Regions from separate parts of the Rheinheimera sp. MM224 genome, predicted to be linked through region 1. Evidence: predicted binding sites of a transcription regulator. Region 1 holds the regulator's gene; each other region holds the start of a gene.
What was found. Region 1 encodes FNR, which switches genes on or off when oxygen is low (the NO sensors DNR and NnrR bind a similar motif). Its sites were predicted from a motif close to TTGATNTANATCAA; they were not measured.
Positions count from the first base shown of each region.

Region 2: OM978_RS16730 (OmpW/AlkL family protein) is a predicted target of FNR. The motif match lies at 2,425-2,438, and genes of this name have one in related genera.
Region 3: hemN (oxygen-independent coproporphyrinogen III oxidase) is a predicted target of FNR. The motif match lies at 2,375-2,388, and genes of this name have one in related genera.

Region 1 is NZ_OX352320.1:2,274,464-2,278,701, reverse strand. It holds gene OM978_RS10735 (heavy metal translocating P-type ATPase) at 1-1,227, shown strand, start outside; gene ccoS (cbb3-type cytochrome oxidase assembly protein CcoS) at 1,224-1,412, shown strand; gene OM978_RS10725 (sulfite exporter TauE/SafE family protein) at 1,409-2,095, shown strand; gene fnr (fumarate/nitrate reduction transcriptional regulator Fnr) at 2,126-2,842, shown strand; gene uspE (universal stress protein UspE) at 2,961-3,893, shown strand; gene ttcA (tRNA 2-thiocytidine(32) synthetase TtcA) at 4,155-4,238, shown strand, end outside.
Region 2 is NZ_OX352320.1:3,531,969-3,536,206, forward strand. It holds gene OM978_RS16720 (UDP-2,3-diacylglucosamine diphosphatase) at 1-551, shown strand, start outside; gene OM978_RS16725 (lysophospholipid acyltransferase family protein) at 652-2,358, shown strand; gene OM978_RS16730 (OmpW/AlkL family protein) at 2,549-3,250, shown strand; gene OM978_RS16735 (PilZ domain-containing protein) at 3,312-3,974, opposite strand; gene purL (phosphoribosylformylglycinamidine synthase) at 4,193-4,238, opposite strand, start outside.
Region 3 is NZ_OX352320.1:3,843,235-3,847,472, forward strand. It holds gene OM978_RS18080 (diguanylate cyclase domain-containing protein) at 1-285, opposite strand, end outside; gene OM978_RS18085 (nucleoside deaminase) at 345-785, opposite strand; gene hemN (oxygen-independent coproporphyrinogen III oxidase) at 949-2,310, opposite strand; gene OM978_RS18095 (efflux RND transporter periplasmic adaptor subunit) at 2,527-3,690, shown strand; gene OM978_RS18100 (efflux RND transporter permease subunit) at 3,709-4,238, shown strand, end outside.

The sequences.
Region 1 (4,238 bases):
GCGCTTGCCCACTCACGTTTAGGCCAAATCATCGAACTGCAGCAACAAACTCTGAACCAGAAACCGCAGATTGTAGAAAAAACCACTAAACTGGCACGCTTCTTTATCCAGCGCTTGTTGATTATCGCTTTTGCTACTTTTTTACTCTGGTATTTCTGGCTGGATCAAGACCGAGCTTTTTGGGTGACTTTATCTGTCTTAGTAGCCACCTGCCCTTGCGCTTTAACCTTGGCTACACCTACTGCCATTACCTGTGCTTTAGCCCGTTTGAACCGCAAAGGTATTTTGATCAAGAATCAGCAAGTGCTGGAAATATTGCCACAACTCAATTCCATTTTTCTGGACAAAACCGGTAGTCTGACGCAGGGCCGTTTTAGTATTCAGCACACTCAGTTGCATGGCACAGCGTATAGCGAAGCTACTCTGTTAGCGCTTATTGCCCGCATTGAAACTTATTCTGAGCATCCTATAGCCAAAGCCTTTTCGGGTTATCTGACCACTGACTTCAAACACCAGCTCAAAGTTGAACAGGTGCAGGTGCATGTAGGTTCTGGCTTATCAGCACGCTGGGTACTACATGATGGAACAAGCGCTGATGTAAAAGTCGGCAGCGCTGCATTTTGTGGCGTACAAGCTGAAACTGATGCCGCCGTCTGTTGCAGTATCAATAATCAACTGGTGTTCTCCGTCAAACTGTCAGACGCTTTACGTCCTGAAGTTCCAGCTCTTGTTAAAGCGTTAAAACAACGCGGCTTGGGTGTGTCGATGCTAACAGGCGATTCTTCTGCTCAAGTGGAAGAAGTACAGCAGCAATTGCAGTTTGATCAGGTCTTTAAAGGTTGTAGTCCAGAGCAAAAAGTTGAACATATTCGCCAGGCCGTGGCAAAAGGCGATAAGGTACTGATGTTAGGTGATGGCATTAATGACAGTCCTTGTTTTCATGCCGCCCATGTGTCTGTCGCACTGGATTCAGGCACTGATTTATCCAAAAACCAGGCCGATGTGGTATTACTGCATAATGATTTGAATTTAGTACAAGAACTGATTGAAGGTGCTTTACTGGCGCAACGTATCGTAAAACAAAATCTGTGGTGGGCAGTAGGTTATAATCTGGTGATTATTCCACTCGCCGTGATGGGGTTTGTGTCGCCTTATATTGCAGTCATCGGAATGTCGTTCAGTTCTATTTTAGTGGTGTCTAATTCCCTGAGGTTACTTAAAGCATGAGTATTATTTATGTGCTGATCCCCATCGCCATACTTTTTGTCTGTATTGGGCTGGGCATCTTTTTCTGGGCAGTGCGCAGCCGCCAGTTTGATGATTTAAACAAGGAAGGCATGAGCATCTTGTTTGAAGAAAACAACAAAGCCGTAAAACCTGAAGCGGATCCGGATAAACAACCTCCACAATGAGTCCAGAACTTACGCTTAACCTACTTGCTGCCCTGAGCATAGGTTTTTTAGGCAGTAGTCACTGCCTGGTGATGTGCGGCGGTATAGCCAGTGCGTTGCAACTTTCTATGCCTCAATTAAATCTGTTACAGCAACTCAGACTTCAGCTGATGCTCAGCCTGGGTCGTTTAACAACCTATAGCCTGTTGGGAGCATTGACCGGGGCTTTTGGTGCAGCAGTGCTGGTAAAACTTGGCATCAGTTTATTCTGGCTGAAGTTACTGGCGGGTTTGATGCTGTTACTGATGGCCTTTTACGTCGCTCGTTTGTGGTTTGCGTTAACCTTTCTTGAAAAACAGGGATCGGCTTTATGGCGCAGAATACAACCATTCTCCAAAGCGTTGTTGCCTCTGGATAGCAGCCCAAAAGCCTTAGCTTATGGTCTATGTTGGGGGTTTTTACCTTGTGGTCTGGTGTACAGCAGTTTAGGCTGGAGTCTGGCCAGCGGCAGTGCCTTGCAAGGTGCACTACTGATGTGTGCTTTTGGCCTTGGTACCTTACCTGCTATGCTGGCGGTCGGCAGTTTTGCCCGTAGCCTGAGTCGATTTAAAAATAAACATTGGGTCAGAGCCAGTGCGGCTCTATTACTGGCCTTGTATGCACTTTACACTATAGCTATTGCATTAGCGCCGCGACTTTTCTAAGCTGGGGAAGTCGTCAAAAAGGAATACCTTATGTCCGGTTCAAATTTAAGTTGCCAACATTGCGGTTTTAGTCAGCTTTGCCTGCCTTTTACATTAAATAATGCCGAACTGGACACGTTGGACGATATTATCGAACGCAAAAAACCTCTGCACAAAGGCGACTTTTTGATAGAAGCTGGTACAGCCCTGCACTCTTTGTATGCGGTGCGTAGCGGTTCTTTTAAAACTTTCACCTTAACTGAATCCGGTGAAGAACAAATTACCGGCTTTCATTTACCTGGTGACGTGATAGGTTTTGACGCCATAGGTGAGCAACAACACCCAAGTTTTGCTCAGGCACTGGAAACCGCTATGGTTTGTGAAATTCCCTACAATCAGATGGATCAGCTGATGGGAGAACTGCCAAAACTGCGTCAGCAGATGATGCGCCTGATGAGTCAGGATATCAGCGGCGATCAACAAATGTTGTTGTTATTGAACCGTAAAAACGCTGAAGCAAAGCTGGCAGCCTTTTTAACTAATCTGGCACAACGTTTCGCAAATCGTGGTTTTTCCAAAAAAGAATTCCGTTTAAGTATGACCAGGGGTGAAATAGGTAACTATTTAGGCCTGACGGTTGAAACTATTAGCCGTTTATTAGGTCGATTCCATAAGGACGACTTAATACACGTGGATGGCAAGCTGATTTGTATCAGCGATCCGGATGCGTTAAGTAAACTGGCTGGTGGTTCCGCTATAGCTCGCTGACAGATCAACAGACCCACAGTAACAAGGGTTTTGTTGATCCAGCACAAGGACTTATCAGCCTACCTTCGCTACCTTGGCTACACTTACAGGGTAAGCCTTAGCTTAGCAGGAGCATGATATGACCTTATATCCTAAAGTACTGGTAGTACTAGACCCTTCAGTGGCTGAACAAAAAGCCCTGACCCGGGCTGTTGAACTGGCCAAACTGCAAAACTGTCAACTGACGGCTTTTTTGTCTATTTACGACTTTTCTTACGAGATGACCACCATGTTATCCGGCGAAGAGCGTGAGTCTATGCGCCAGGCTGTGATTAACGACCGTGAACTCTGGATCAGCGAACTGATTGCAGACTACAGGGAGCAAGGTCTGAACATTGATATTCAGGTGGTTTGGCATAACAGGCCTTTTGAAGCCATAGTGCAGGCTGTGCTGGAAAAAGAATACAGTCTGGTGATCAAAGGCACACACGATCACGATGTGCTCAAATCCATGATATTCACCCCAACCGACTGGCATATTTTGCGCAAATGCCCTTGCCCTGTATTACTGGTCAAAGATCATGAATGGCCTGAACATGGCAATATAGTAGCTGCGGTCAATGCTGGCAGTGAGCAAACACATCACAGTTCGCTGAACCAGCGTATTATTCAGCAATCCAAACAATTGGCAGCGCTGCTGAATGGCAAAGTGCAGCTGGTTAATGCCTTCCCGGGTACGCCTGTGAATATTGCCATTGAAATTCCTGAATTTAATCCGCAGGAATACAACCAGACGATGAAAACTCACCATCTGGAGGCCGTGCAAAAGCTGGCGTTGGAATTTGAACTACCTTCGGCTCAGACTCATGTACTCGAAGGCATGCCAGAAGATGTGATCCCCAAATTAGCCCAACAACTGGACGCCGAAATGGTGGTGATAGGCACTATAGGGCGCACTGGTTTATCAGCCGCTATTATCGGCAATACAGCAGAGCATGTGATAGACAGACTTGACTGTGATGTTTTGGCGGTAAAACCTGCAGGTTTTGTTTGCCCACTGGCAAAACATTAAATTCCCACCAGCTCCATAGCTATACGCAAGTAATTGGAGTTGCAGGGAGGAGACAAGTGCATGAGACCCCAGGAGCATAGTAGTCCTATGTGTCTATGGAATGAGGCGGATGCTCGCCAGAGAGCAAAGCTGACCTATCGAATAGGTGACTGGGGCGAGAGCGCGCAGTCAACAAAGCTGCAGCTTCAAGTGCGACGGGTATATAAAGGTGGCGCGTAGTTGGTTATACTACGCGCCATTTTTCCGTAGGGTCGTTGTTTTATGTCACATGCAGCAGAAGCCAAAGCACAATATAACCTGAACAAATTACACAAACGCCTGCGCCGTGGCGTAGGTCAGGCTATT
Region 2 (4,238 bases), 1.3 Mb from region 1:
AATTCCGCCACTGGGCAGGTCGCCAGTTTGGCACCATCAAATTACAATTACGCGGCTGCCATACTACGGCTTTAGGGAAAAAGCTGCTGTTATTGCACGGCGATGAGTTTGACAAAGAAGTGAACTTTGGTCGTTTTCACGCCTGGCTGGGTGACAATCTGTATGACTTCTTACTGTTTTTAAATCGCTGGAGCAATCGTATTCGCCGTGCTTTAGGTGGACGTTATTTCAGTTTGGCTGCCTTTATCAAAAGCAAAGTACCAGGTGCTCAGCAGGCGATTGCCCGCTACCGTGACGCAGCTGTGGCGAAAGCCAAACGTTCAGGTTTTGATGGTGTGGTCTGTGGCCATATTCATCATCCGGAAATCAGCCTGCAGGATGGTATTATTTACTGCAACGTCGGCGACTGGATTGATAACTGCACAGCCTTGATAGAGCAGCAGGATGGCTCATTAACGCTGTATCACTGGACAGAACAAAGCCATACGCTGGCTGCCATGCCGATGGCCGTGCTTAGCGAGGAACAACCTGCTCAGAGCAAAGTCGCCTGAGCAGGCTAAAATTTCCACAAAAAGCCATAAATCTGACGCATTTTTGTCATGTTAACCCCCTACTCTCTGCATAGACAGTGGCTCTTACAGAGGTATCGCTATGATCAGTGTTGACCAAATGATGCAAACGCATCTGCCAAAACTCGAACAAAAACCCTGGTTAGCCAAACCGGTCAAAGGCGCCTTACGCCATCTGCTACACGAACAGGAATTTATCGCCTTCGCCAAACGTTATCCGCATTTGCAGGGTATTGAATTTGTAGAACAAGTGCTGGATTACTTTAACTTCGCCTACGCAGTACGTGACAACGAAGTGGAGCGTATTCCAAGTACTGGCCGTGTCGTGATTATCGCCAACCACCCTATCGGATCTTTAGATGGTTTAGCTTTGATTAAACTGGTGCGGGATATACGTCCTGATGTCAAAGTGATCGCCAATCAGCTATTAATGGCCGTTGAACCTCTGCATTCTCTGTTGTTGCCTGTAAATAACATGAGTGGTGGTACTGAACGCAGTCGTATCGATCGTATCAGTGATCACTTAGCAGCCGAAGGTGCGCTGATTCTATTTCCAGCCGGTGAAGTATCACGCTTAAAACCCAATGGTATTCGTGATGGCAAATGGCATGGCGGTTTTTTACGTTTTGCGATGAATGCCAAAGCCCCTATTTTGCCTATTTATATAGACGGCCGTAACTCTGCGATGTTTTATGGCGCTTCGATGATTTACAAGCCACTGGCTACTATGTTGCTGGTGCAAGAGATGTTTAATCAGAAGCATAAAAACATCGCTATGCGAATTGGTGAACAAATTCCTTATGACAGCTTTGCTCATCTGCAATTAGAAACTCAGGCCAAAGTAAAACTATTTAAAAAACACTTGTATCGTCTGGCCAAAGACAAATCGCCGCTGTTTAAGACTCAAACTGCGATAGCGCATCCTGAAGACCGTATTTTGCTGAAAAAAGCAGTTGAAGCCTGCCCTCTGTTGGGTGAAACCAGCGATGGCAAACAAATTTATTTATATCAGTATCAGCAAAGCTCGCCTGTACTGCGCGAAATTGGCCGTTTACGTGAAATTGCCTTTCGGGCCGTAGGTGAAGGCAGCGGTCAGCGCCGTGATATCGATCAGTACGACAGCTACTACGAGCAACTGATTTTATGGGATAAAGACGATTTAGAAATAGTCGGAGCTTACCGTTTTGCTAACACAGCTAAAGTAATGGCGGAGAAAGGCCTTGCAGGCTTGTATACGGCATCTTTATTCCAGTTTAACCCTGCGATGACGCCCTATTTAGATCAGGGTCTTGAGCTGGGTCGCAGCTTTGTGCAACCCCGTTACTGGGGCAAACGTAGTCTGGATTATTTGTGGTACGGCATAGGGGCTTACTTAAAACAAAATCCGGATATCCGTTATTTATTTGGTGGTGTCAGCTTATCTAATAGCTACCCTAAAGCCGCACGGGATCTGATGGTGTATTTTTACAGCCTGTATTTCCGTTGCCCTGAACAAAGTGCTGTGCCAAATATTCCTTACGAATTGCCTATGGATACCTTAAGTCAGCTACAGCAACATTTTACCGGGGATAGCTACAGTCAGGACTTTGTCCAGTTAAAGCATTTATTGGCCAATATGGGCGTCAGCATCCCTACTTTGTATAAACAATACAGTGAACTGACCGAACCTGGTGGTGTGCGCTTTCTGGCTTTTGGTGTGGATCCTGATTTTGCTGACTGTGTAGATGGTTTAGTACTGGTGGATATGACCATGCTGAAAGAAAATAAAAAAGCCCGCTATATTTCCTGACATCTTATGAAGAGCAACCTGAATAGCTGTATTCCGGTTGCTTTTATTCCTTTCCCCTTCCATTTTTTGTTTTATATCAATAAAAACCTTAAAGAGACTAAGGGTTTATAGCAACTATTGATCTGGGGCAAAGTTTAACCACAGCAGAAGCGCAGAATGACGCCAGTTTCTCAAGCTAAGGATCATTCTGATGAAAACAAGTTACAAAACAATCGCTTCTTTATTGTTAGCCGCCTCTGCCGCTCCGGCTCTGGCTAACTGGTCAGTGAATGTTGGCGCCATTACTGTGGCACCTCAAGAGTCCAGCGGTCATTTGAATGTGGTCGAGACTGTGGCTGGCTTACCAGCAAATTCCACTGAAGTGGCGGTGGACAACAATACCCAATTGGGCATTACCATTGACTATCAACTGAATAAAAACTGGACCCTGGAGTTGATTGCTGCCACCCCATTTAAACATGATATGCAGGTCAAAGGTTCAGCCATTGATGGCTTAGCACTGGGCAGCAGTAAACAATTACCTCCCACCTTATTAGCCCAGTATCATTTTGATTTAGGTGACAGCAGATTCGACCCCTTTATCGGTTTAGGTCTGAATTACACTAACTTCTTTCAGGAAAAAGTCTCTGGCGAATTAGTCAGTACCTTGCAAGCACTGAATGTGGCAGATGCAGATGACAAAGTAGAACTGAAGTTAAAAGATTCATGGGGACTGGCTATGCAGGCAGGTGTTAATGTGAAACTGGCAGACAGCTGGGGTGTACATCTGATGCTAAGTAAAATGGATATAGATACCACTGGTCGTGTGCTGGTGAACAATAACACCATTCAGTCAGTCGATGTCAGTATCGATCCTTATGTATGGATGATTGGTGCCCGTTATTCGTTTTAATAGCCAATGCTTTAAAAGCGTCCTTCTGACTCAACGAATTGTCGGGTCAGAAGGGCTTTTCTCAGGAAGCAACCGCCAACTTATCCAGGTACAGCTGTGGCAGGTTAAACTGAATACCAATAGAGAGCCCACGTTCCTCTAGTCTGGAGTTACGTACTTCACCTTGAATTTGTTGATCAATACCTACTTTTTCACATTGGATATGCAGAACTATAGGCGCCAGATTGACCTTGCTGCCCTGATGAGAAGGGTCAAACAAAAAACGGCAACCACCGCTGGATACATCAATCACGTGGCCACGAAAACTGCGGGCACTTTGCACAACTTCCAGATTGAGCCGCACCGAAGCTGGGATAAAAATACTGTTACGTCTTTCGTTACGTAAAGCACGACGTTGTATCGCGGAAGGAAAGCTGATTACAGCCAATTTATCAGGAAAACGGATCAACTGCAGCAATTCAGATTTAAAAGCAAAACATTCGCCGACCGAATTTTCGACTAAAAACCGACAGACCACAGCCAAACCGTTAATAAAAAAGCGATCCGGCAGAGTGTCGTCTTCTACTCTGAACAATACATATTTACCAGCTTTGTAGCCAACCAGTTCGCAGCTACAGCGGCTTTTGCGTTGATCCAATAACTCAAGGTCAAAGCGCTGACCAATTTTAACATGGGACAGCCATTCTTTATTGTCAGGTTGTTCGGAGCTAACTACAACTTCCATACCTTATCCTTCAGGCCTCACCGACTTCATGTCGGACATCTCACTCAAACAGGTGAATAAACAGAGATGGAGCTAGTTTGTAAAAAAACCGAAGAAGGATCAAGGATAAAACGAAAATATCTGCAAATATAGTAAATTCACACACAAAATTTAAAATAAACGTTACATAAAATACAAAACCTGCCGAAGCAGGTCTTGTTTATATCACTTTTACGGTATTAACCTAACCAGACGCGAGCATTACGGAACATCCGCATCCATGGG
Region 3 (4,238 bases), 1.6 Mb from region 1:
CAGTAACAACACAGTGCAGCTGGCCGACGGGTCCATTTGTTCAGCGCCTTCAACCAGGGCATCCAACACCTGTAACAACGGAGCTTGTTCAACAATCATCGAGAGGATCCGGCTGCGATTTTGCTGCATCAACGCTGAGCGCTGACCTGTATTTACAATAGCTTTGAGTTTACGATTCACCCGAAATATAAAAATAACAAAGGCCAAAGTAGCAGGAATAATAAAAAAGCGCTGCCGCGGCCAACAACAACCAGCCTGAGCTACTGTTATCCCATGCTGAGGCATCAACAGATGCCGGGACACAGACCAACAATCCATGTAGCAGAACGAGCCATAACTTCACGTTATTCCCCTATATCTTCATTCCATAATTCTGGTTTAGTGGCGATAAAATCCTGCATCAGTTGCACACATTCAGCATTGTCCTGAACAATAAGTTCAACGCCGCGGCTTTTGACATAACCTTCAGGCCCCTGAAAAGTACGGTTTTCACCTACGACTACTTTAGGAATACCATAAAGCAACACAGTGCCGCTGCACATATCACAAGGGGATAAGGTGGAATACAACACGGCTCGTTGGTAGTCTTTTGCTGTTAAACGACCGGCGTTTTCCAGACAATCCATTTCCGCATGCAACACACAACTGCCCTTTTGTACCCGCTGATTGTGGCCGCGGCCTACAATTTCACCATCGATCACCAGCACTGAACCTATAGGAATGCCGCCTTCGGCTAAACTTTTTTTGGCTTGTTCTATCGCGGCTAGCATAAAAGGGTCAGTCATTTACTTCATCCTGTAGATCACTTGAAATAAGCCACAGCTTTTTAAAGCTTGTGGCTATGTTTCAGTAGTTTAGTGAGAAAAACAGAAAAAGAAGCACAGTTCTGTAAATTAAATTGCCTACGGTTCAGGCGTTGTCAAAAATAGGGAAGGCTTTGATGTTGGATCAAACCACTTTGGAATAACTCAAGCTATTGGCCTGATGCAGGTAACGGTCAAAACTGGCACAAACTAAACGCACCAGTAACCGACCCAGTGGCGTCACCTGAATAACAATGTCAGAACATAAAACTAAGCCATCGGCTATCAGCGGGTCCAACTTAGGTAAGGCATCGGCAAAATAACTCCAGAAATCCTCTATAGCAAAGCGCTGACAAAAGTCAGGGATATCCAGTTTAAAATGGCAAATCAGTTGGCTGATTAAGGCTGCGCGGATTTTATCGTCCTGACTTAAACTAAAACCCCGTTCCAACGGCAATTGTCCGGCACTAAGCTGCTTCTGATAATCTTGCAGTTCTTTTTGATTTTGCCAAATCACGCCATTGACCTGGCTAATAGAAGACACCCCCAAGCCAATCAAAGCATCCTGGCCTGCTGTGGTGTAGCCCTGAAAGTTACGCTGCAATTTACCTTGTTGCTGCGCTATGGCTAAAGAGTCTGTGGCTTTGGCGAAATGATCCATACCAATACACTGGTAACCAGCTTCACTGAAATGCTTGATAGCAAGCTGCAACAAGGCCAGTTTATCTTCAGCCTGTGGCAGGCTTTGGGTTGGAATTTTGCGCTGGGCGGCAAAACGGGTGGGCATATGGGCATAACTGAATAACGACACTCTGTCCGGATCCAGCTGTAATACGCTTTGCAGCGTCTGTAAAAATCGTTCTGGTTGTTGGTAAGGTAAGCCATAGACCAAATCCAGATTAATAGAGCTAAAACCTAAACGCCTGGCTTCCAGCACCAAAGCCTGGACCAGATCTTCGCTTTGCACTCTATTGATGGCTATTTGCACTTGCTCATCAAAGTCCTGCACACCAAAACTAACCCGGCTAAAACCCAATTGGCGCAAATGAGCCAGCTTTTCCAGACTGCAGCTGCGTGGGTCGATTTCTATCGAAAGTTCAGCATCGGCTTTAAACACAAAATGTTGTCTGAGCAACTGCATAAGTTTGGATAACTGATCTTCAGTCAAAAAAGTGGGAGTGCCACCACCTAAATGCAGCTGTGAAATGGTTTTATCACAAAGTAACGGCTGATACAGCGCCATTTCCCTGGATAGACTTTGCAGATACAAATCAGCTTTTTCACTGTGGCGGGTCACTATTTTGTTGCAGCCGCAGTAATAACACAGCTGCTGGCAAAACGGGATATGCAGGTACAAACACAGCTCTGAAGCTGAATTGGCCAACGCCGCCTGGACAGCTGATGCAGGAAAGTCTGGCAATAAGGATAAAGCCGTTGGGTAAGACGTATAACGGGGACCATTCACCGAATATTTCTGTATTAAATCAGCTGACCATAACACCTGCATTGAACTTTTCTCTGTTGTCCCGTCAAAGGTGGCACCAGTTTAAAACATCGGCTTTTGCGCTGTTTTGATCTGAAACAAAGTCAGCGACTGCCCCTTTGTAGTTCCGATAAATAGTTCAGATAACGACCAAAGCCCATAAAACGGCGACAAATTAAGCTGGAAAAAACCAGTCAATTAACTTAGAATGAACGTTCACTCTAAATGGAGATTCTAAACATGCAGCGTTCCCGCATCGTATTTTTTGCCCTTTCAGCCCTGGCGGGCTCTGTTGCTTTGGCCGGTTGTGGCCAGGCTCAACAAGCCTCTGCACCAGCGGCTCAGGCTATGCCTGTTGGCGTAGTTACTCTGAAAAGTCAGGCCATTACCCTGACCAAAGAATTACCAGGCCGCGTTGCTGCCTCACAAATTGCTGAAATCCGCCCTCAGGTCGACGGCATAGTGCTGCAACGTTTATTTACCGAAGGCGGTGAAGTAAAAGCAGGTCAGGCTTTGTATCAAATCGACCCTGCCAGTTTTGACGCGCAGCTTTCAAGCGCTAAAGCCGCGGTAGCCCGGGCTCAGGCCAGCATCGCCAGCAGCAAATCAAAAGCCAGTCGTTATACCGAATTGTTGAAAATTAAAGCTGTCAGTCAGCAGGAATTTGATGAAGCTGACGCCAGCTATAAACAAGCTCAGGCCGATTTACTGACAGCTCAGGCTCAGCTGAAAACAGCTCAGATTAATTTAAATTACAGCAAGGTATTGTCTCCTATCAGCGGCCAGATCAGTAAGTCCGCTGTGACGGCAGGTGCTTTAGTCAGCGCCAATCAAACAACAGCTTTAGCGACTGTGACTCAGCTTGATCCTATTTATGTCGACCTGACTCAGTCAAGCAACGAGTTACTGCAACTGAAAAAAGCGCTGGCATCCGGTGCTTTAGGTTCTGATGCTGCCATTCAGACCGTCGTTGAACTGAAAATGGAAGATGGCTCTGTTTATCCACATAAAGGCACGCTGCAGTTTTCTGAAGTGACAGTGGATCCGGGTACTGGTTCTGTCACCTTAAGGGCACAGTTTCCTAACCCTGAAAAGTTACTGCTGCCAGGTATGTATGTGCGCGCTGAAGTGGTTGAAGGTGTAAAAGCCAACGCTATTCTGGCGCCACAACGTGGTATCAGCCGTAATAGCAAAGGTGAAGCCACCGCTATGGTCATTGGTAAAGAAGGCAAAGTAGAAGCCCGTATTTTACAAGCCGACCGCACTATAGGTTCAGATTGGCTGGTCAGCAGCGGCTTAAATGCCGGTGATCAACTGATTATTGAAGGCTTGCAAAAAATACGTCCTGGTGCGCCAGTTCAGGCGGTTCCAACCGATGCAGCTGCTCAAGCCAAGTCACAGTAAAGCCAACGGAGAATCCTGATGTCACGATTTTTTATCGACAGGCCGATTTTTGCCTGGGTGTTGGCCATAGTGGTGATGCTGGCTGGTATATTAGCCATCAACACTTTGCCAATCGCACAATATCCATCGATAGCACCACCTGCTATCAGCGTCAGCGCCAGCTATCCTGGAGCTTCAGCCCGTACTCTTGAAGATACGGTTACCCAGGTTATAGAACAGAAAATGAAAGGTCTGGATGGCCTGATGTATATGTCATCCACTTCTGAATCCAATGGTTCTGTGACTTTAACCTTAACCTTCAGCGCCGATACCAACCCGGATATAGCTCAGGTTCAGGTGCAGAATAAACTGGCTCTGGCCACTCCGCTGTTACCGCAGGAAGTGCAACGTCAGGGTGTGTCTGTGGCTAAATCAGCGCGTAACTTCCTGTTAGTGGCCGGCTTTGTGTCTGAAGATGGCAGCATGAGTAATATCGACATTGGGGATTATGTTGCGTCCAACGTGCAGGACATAGTCTCCCGCGTCAATGGTGTAGGCGAAGTGCAGCT